Linked DNA regions of Priestia megaterium. The main gene of each other region encodes a partner of the protein of the gene in region 2 in a complex. Links are inferred from orthologs where the notes say so. Each region holds a gene or a part of one and is shown on either strand. Other genes may lie near its edges. The genes, in order: dnaG and dnaB.

The links.
Region 1: the proteins of dnaB (region 2) and dnaG are in contact, whole or in part, in a crystal structure (PDB 2R6A), measured with the Geobacillus stearothermophilus proteins. The link is inferred for Priestia megaterium from one-to-one orthologs. Residues at the interface, in WP_033016901.1 of Geobacillus stearothermophilus: Ser13, Glu15, Ala16, Gln18, Glu91, Leu92, Asp94, Ala95, Val96, Pro97, Thr98, Ala99, Ala100, Asn101, Tyr104, Tyr105, Ile108; in WP_049624496.1 of Geobacillus stearothermophilus: Lys456, Leu457, Leu458, Pro459, Ala460, Asn463, Ala464, Leu467, Leu535, Leu536, Ile537, Ala538, Gln544, Glu545, Asp548, Tyr549, His552.

What each region holds. Positions count from the first base shown.
Region 1 is NZ_CP085442.1:4,428,599-4,431,813, forward strand. What follows is about bases 1-2,882. They hold dnaG (DNA primase), read right to left. Parts: upstream 2,405-2,882; coding sequence 596-2,404; downstream 1-595. Other genes in these bases: rpoD (RNA polymerase sigma factor RpoD), read right to left, coding at 1-530; LIS78_RS23020 (YaiI/YqxD family protein), read right to left, coding at 2,446-2,882. In the rest of the region: more of LIS78_RS23020, read right to left, coding at 2,883-2,916. UniProt on the Escherichia coli protein: RNA polymerase that catalyzes the synthesis of short RNA molecules used as primers for DNA polymerase during DNA replication.
Region 2 is NZ_CP085442.1:5,134,263-5,137,429, reverse strand. What follows is about bases 334-3,167. They hold dnaB (replicative DNA helicase), read left to right. Parts: upstream 334-985; coding sequence 986-2,350; downstream 2,351-3,167. Other genes in these bases: LIS78_RS26660 (adenylosuccinate synthase), read left to right, coding at 2,538-3,167; rplI (50S ribosomal protein L9), read left to right, coding at 420-869; LIS78_RS26675 (DHH family phosphoesterase), read left to right, coding at 334-423. Outside these bases: more of LIS78_RS26675, read left to right, coding at 1-333. UniProt on the Escherichia coli protein: The main replicative DNA helicase, it participates in initiation and elongation during chromosome replication. Travels ahead of the DNA replisome, separating dsDNA into templates for DNA synthesis.

The DNA.
Region 1 (3,215 bases), 710 kb from region 2 along the record:
AGACCCATGTTTCCTTCTTGAATTAAATCAAGAAACAGCATACCGCGTCCGACATAGCGTTTAGCGATACTTACAACAAGACGTAAGTTTGCTTCAGCAAGACGACGTTTCGCTTCTTCATCGCCTTCTTCAATACGTTTTGCTAAATTGATTTCTTCCTCTGCTGACAATAAATCAACGCGTCCGATTTCTTTTAAGTACATACGAACTGGATCATTAATTTTCACACCAGGAGGTACACTTAAATCATTTAAATCAAACTCTTCTTCTTTTGACAGTTCTTGAATATCGGGATCGGCATCGTCATCATTTGCTTCAGATTCACTCATTACTTCAACACCTTGTTCTCCAAGGTATTCATAATATTCATCCATTTGATCGGATTCAATTTCGAAGTTCGCCATACGCTCTGCAATTTCTTCGTATGTGAGCACACCACGTTTTTTTCCGATTTCGGTCAATTGATCTTTTACTTGTTCAATTGTTAAATCTGAATCAAGTTGTTTTGATTGAGCTGATTTTTCAGCCATCAGATCCCCTCCTTCCAAAATTTTAAGGAAAACCTTCTAAAAGTGGGACTAATACGCAACATCGTTTATTTTAACGTTTTTTTTAACTGTAAAATTTCCATTGCTATTGTCGCAGCTTTTAAATAATCTTTTTGACGCTCTGCTTCTTGCTTTTCTGCTTCTTTTTTTTCTATCGCTACCCTTTGTGGGTAAATCAATATAGTTTGGATATAATCATTCAAAGCTTGCTCCGACAATTCATCATTGATTGACATCATCGCCAATTCTGAAGCTAGACTAGACAACGAAGACTCGGGCAACCGTTCGATAAATCCGCTCGGATTAGGCTCGTGTCCTTCCTCGTAATAAGCATACAAATATAGAACAAGCGCACGATGTTCCTCAACATTGAACTGACCTTGAAGTCGGTCTTGAATTCTAAATGCTACATCCTTATCTTTCAACATATGAGCGATCAAAAAACGTTCTGCATTTTGATAAGCCGGTAATAAGCTTCTCTTTACGACTGGTTGTCTATTTATATTATTTCGATTTGGAGAATCATTATCCTTTTTCTTTTTTTCAGTTCGATATACTTGATACTGCTGTTCTTTAAGCGCATCTAATGAAATGGAAAACTCTTGTGCCAATTGGCGTAAATAATGATCTCGCTCTACAGCTTTCGTAAGGAGGCTTATTTCTTTCAAAATGTCTTCAATGTATTGCATACGTTCAGATTCATTTTGTAGATTTCGTTTTCGGCGGAGATACCTCATTTGAAATGCCATAAAGGTCAAGCTGCTATTAATAACATCATTTTGAAACTTCTCTGCCCCGTATTCTTTAATATAATCATCCGGGTCATAACCATCCGGCATCACAGCAATCTTAACGGTACAACCCACATTTGTTAAGATAGCAGTTGCTTTGTGCGCTGCTTCAATTCCGGCAGAATCTGCATCATAGCAAATAATAACGGACTCTACATTTCGGCGAATAATCTTGGCTTGTTCTTCTGTTAAGGCAGTTCCCATTGTTGCAATTGCGTTTGGGCACCCCGCTTTAACAGCCGAAATAACATCTGCAAATCCTTCAAATAAAATAACCTGCTGATTTTTGCGTATATGTTTTTTAGCGCGGTGAAAGTTGTAGAGTGTGCGACTTTTGTTAAAAATAGAAGTTTCGGGACTGTTTAAATATTTAGGCTGCCCTTTTATCTCTTTTAGCAGGCGCCCTGAAAATGCAATTGTTTTGCCTTGCAAGTCAGCAATAGGAAACATAATTCGATCACGAAAACGATCAAAGTACGTTTCATCTTGGTTGCGTTTAATGATTAAACCTGCATGTTCCATCTCTTGCGGATTAAACCCACGTTTTGTTAAGAACTTACTTACAAATTCCCACGAATCTAAAGCAAAACCTATCCCAAATTCATCGATAATTTCTCGTGAAAACCCTCGATTTATTAAATAATCATAAGCATCTTGGCCTTCTTTTGTATTTACCAATAAATGATGGTAAAATTTCTTTAAAAGCTCGTGTGCTTCAATCATTTTATTGCTAGGCTTTTGATTATCTTCTTCATGAGGATGTATCTCATGTTCGAAAGGAATATCTCCTTTTTCAGCAAGCTGCTGAGCTGCTTCCGTGAAGGACAGTCCTTCTAATTCCATTATGAATGAAAATGAATTCCCTCCTGCACCGCATCCAAAGCAATGATAAATTTGTTTATCAGGCGATACTGAAAAAGACGGTGTGCTTTCCCCATGAAACGGACAGAGTCCAAAATAATTGCGCCCTTGTTTTTTTAGTTGTACATAATCGCTTATGACGTCGACAATATCTACTGAATGCCGAATACGGTCGATTACTTCATCAGGAATTCGATTTGCCATAGTAACAGCTCCGTATTTCATATAATATTCTTCACTAAGTGCTAAATTCCTGCAAGTTTCGACAACATTTTTTCAAAAGCTTGAATGAAATGCTGGCGATCTTCTTCACTAAATGCCTTTGGGCCTTTAGTATGACGCCCTGACCGTCGCTCTTTTGCAGAAACATAGCGAAAGAAAAGCACCGTATTCATTTCGTCGTCATTATAGTACTTTCCACGAGGAGACAGTGCGTAAACCCCTCGACTTACTAACATGCTTGCTAAGCCAGTATCTTGAGTTACGACAATATCCTGCTTGACTGCGTGATTTAAAATATATAAATCTGCGGCTTCCTTTTCTGCATCCACATAGACCCATTTTCCTGGTGTAGGATTTGTTTGCATGTGAGCATAGGAAGCAACAAACACAAGCTCGATGTCATATGTATGTGTAAGTTCAACGATTTCTGCTTTAACAGGGCATGCATCAGCATCGACAAAAACTTTACTTTTTCTTTTGCTATAACTCTGTATTCTACATCCCTCCAGAGATTCCTTCTAACAATTTGTTATTTCCTGTAGATGGCATTTGTCGAATACTTTTTTCGATTTTGACTTGACTTTTATATAAATAGTTTATTCGTTCTTAACAAAGTCTAAACCTAAAACTATTCTTTTTTATCACAATTTTTTATTATAATATAAACAACCTATATTTTCTATACAAAAGTCACTTGTTTTTAAAAGTTCTGTCATATTCATCTTTGGTATATTTTCTTAGGCTTACAGCATACAAACATAAGAAAGCAATCTCCTTTATGTCACGCACAGAG
Region 2 (3,167 bases):
TTACGTTCTCAAGGCGCAGACACGGTTCTTGTTCAAAAGTTTTTAAAAGAAGATATCACGCAATATGTACAGCGAGCACGCTTTATTGAACATGCAGAGATTTATACAGCAGGTATTGCTATTTCACGAGCTGAACCAAACAAAATGTATGATCAAGTGTTAATTGCGCAAGCTGCAGATACGCTGCTTTCAATCAGCGGAGTGGTTGCTTCGTTTGTTATTTCTAAGCGACGGGATAATCTAATTGGCATTAGTGCTAGATCGCTTGGAGATATCAATGTACAAGTTATTATGGAAAGCCTCCAAGGCGGAGGCCACTTAACGAATGCTGCTACTCAGCTTCAAGACATTAGTTTGGATGAAGCTGAAGAACGGCTTAAACAAGCAATTGATGAGTACTTAGATGGAGGTAAAAAATCATGAAAGTAATTTTCTTAAAAGATGTAAAAGGAAAAGGCAAAAAAGGTGAAGTGAAAAATGTTTCAGACGGTTATGCACATAACTTCTTATTAAAAAATGGTTATGCTGTTGAAGCTACAGGCGGTAATGTGAAAGTATTAGAAGCACAAAAAAATAGAGAGCAAAAAGATGCAGCTGCAGAACTTCAAGCGAACAAAGAGTTAAAAGCAACTCTTGAAGAACTGACAGTTGAATTAACAGCAAAATCTGGTGAAGGTGGCCGTTTATTCGGTTCTATCACAAGCAAACAAATTGCTGAAGAATTAAAGAAAAAGCACAAAATTAAAGTAGATAAGCGTAAAATTGAATTAAATGATGCAATTCGCGCATTAGGCTACACAAATGTACCGGTTAAATTACATCCGGAAGTAACGGCTACTGTAAAGGTACACGTGACTGAACAAAAATAAACGTAAGATTGAGAAATAAGTAAATAATATAAAGGGTTGGCGCGGACTTGTATTTGTTCGCGCCAACATTTATGATGAAAGAAAATACTGAAAGAATATAAGAGGGGCATAGAAATATGAGTGATCTTTTTGCTGATCGTCTTCCGCCTCAGAATATTGAAGCAGAGCAAGCGCTATTAGGGGCCATTTTCTTAGAGCCTTCTTCTTTAACCTTAGCATCTGAACTGCTAATACCTGAAGATTTTTACCGGGCATCGCACCAGAAAATCTTTACATGCATGCTGAAACTTTCTGACCAAGGTGAACCGGTTGATTTGGTAACGGTAACGTCTGAATTAGCTGACCAAAAAATCTTAGAAGAAGTTGGCGGCGTATCGTATTTAAGTGATTTAGCTAACTCTGTTCCAACGGCTGCAAACGTAGAGTATTACGGTAAAATCGTAGAAGAAAAGTCGATTTTACGCCGTTTAATTCGTACTGCAACGCATATTGCTTCAGAAGGATATGCAAGGGAAGACGAAGTAGAAGTTTTATTAAATGAAGCGGAAAAAAACATTTTAGAAGTAGCACAGCGTAAAAACAGCGGTGTGTTTCAAAATATCAAAGATGTACTTGTACAAACGTACGATGATATCGAAGTTCTTCATAATCGAAAAGGTGACATTACAGGTATCCCAACCGGGTTTAGTGATTTAGATAGAATGACAGCAGGGTTCCAGCGAAATGATTTAATCATTGTAGCGGCCCGACCATCGGTAGGTAAAACGGCTTTTGCCTTAAATATTGCGCAAAACGTTGCAACGAAAACGGATGAGAACGTAGCCATCTTCAGTTTAGAGATGGGTGCTCAGCAGCTTGTTATGAGGATGCTGTGTGCGGAAGGAAATATTGATGCACAAAGGCTGCGTACAGGTTCGCTTACAGCTGATGACTGGGGAAAGCTCACTATGGCAATGGGATCTTTGTCCAATGCAGGGATTTATATTGACGATACACCGGGTATCCGAGTAGGTGAAATTCGTTCTAAGTGTCGTCGCTTGAAACAAGAAGGCGGGCTTGGGATGATTTTAATTGACTACTTACAGCTTATTCAAGGAAATGGACGAAGCGGAGAAAACCGACAGCAGGAAGTATCTGAAATTTCTCGTGCGTTAAAAGCTTTAGCTCGTGAATTAGAAGTTCCTGTTATCGCCTTATCACAGCTTTCCCGTGGGGTAGAGCAGAGACAAGATAAGCGACCAATGATGTCTGATATCCGTGAATCAGGAAGTATTGAGCAGGATGCTGATATCGTAGCTTTCTTATATCGTGAAGACTATTATGAAAAAGATACAGAAAATCAAAATATTATCGAGATTATTATAGCCAAGCAGCGTAACGGTCCAGTTGGAACCGTACAGCTTGCTTTCGTAAAAGAGTACAATAAATTCGTTAATCTCGAGCGGCGCTTTGATGACGCAGGAGTGCCGCCTGGTGCATAAAACCTCTCAATATGAGAGGTTTTATTTTATTGTTATCGCATTCGTTCCGCAAAATACGATATATTTGTAATAACTTTTGTTAAATCGTTCGGATTTAATTGACTTTAGCGTGATAAATTGATACACTTATCCATGGTTAAATTATGTCGTAGTGAGCTGTTGCTTACTAAGCGGAGGTGCTTAAGATATGTCTTCAGTCGTTGTAGTAGGAACACAATGGGGAGATGAAGGAAAAGGGAAGATTACAGACTTCCTATCAGAAAATGCAGAAGTGATTGCACGTTACCAAGGTGGGAACAATGCAGGTCACACAATTAAGTTTAATGGTGAAACTTATAAGTTACATTTAATTCCTTCAGGTATTTTTTATAATGACAAAACGTGTGTAATTGGAAACGGTATGGTTGTCGATCCAAAAGCGCTTGTTCAAGAATTAAAATACTTACATGATCGCGGTGTAACAACAGAAAACTTACGTATTAGTAACCGAGCTCATGTGATTCTTCCATATCATTTAAAATTAGATGAAGTTGAAGAAGAACGTAAAGGTGAAAATAAGATTGGTACAACGAAAAAAGGTATTGGACCAGCTTATATGGATAAAGCAGCACGTGTTGGTATTCGAATTGCCGATTTACTAGACCGTGAAGTATTTGAAGCAAAATTAACACAAAACTTAGCTGAAAAGAATCGCCTTCTTGAAAAAATGTATGAAGTAGAAGGCTTTACATTAGAAGAAATTTTAGATGAGTACTATGAGTATGGTCAACAAGTTGCAAAATATGTTGTTGATACATCAGTAGTATTAAATGATGCG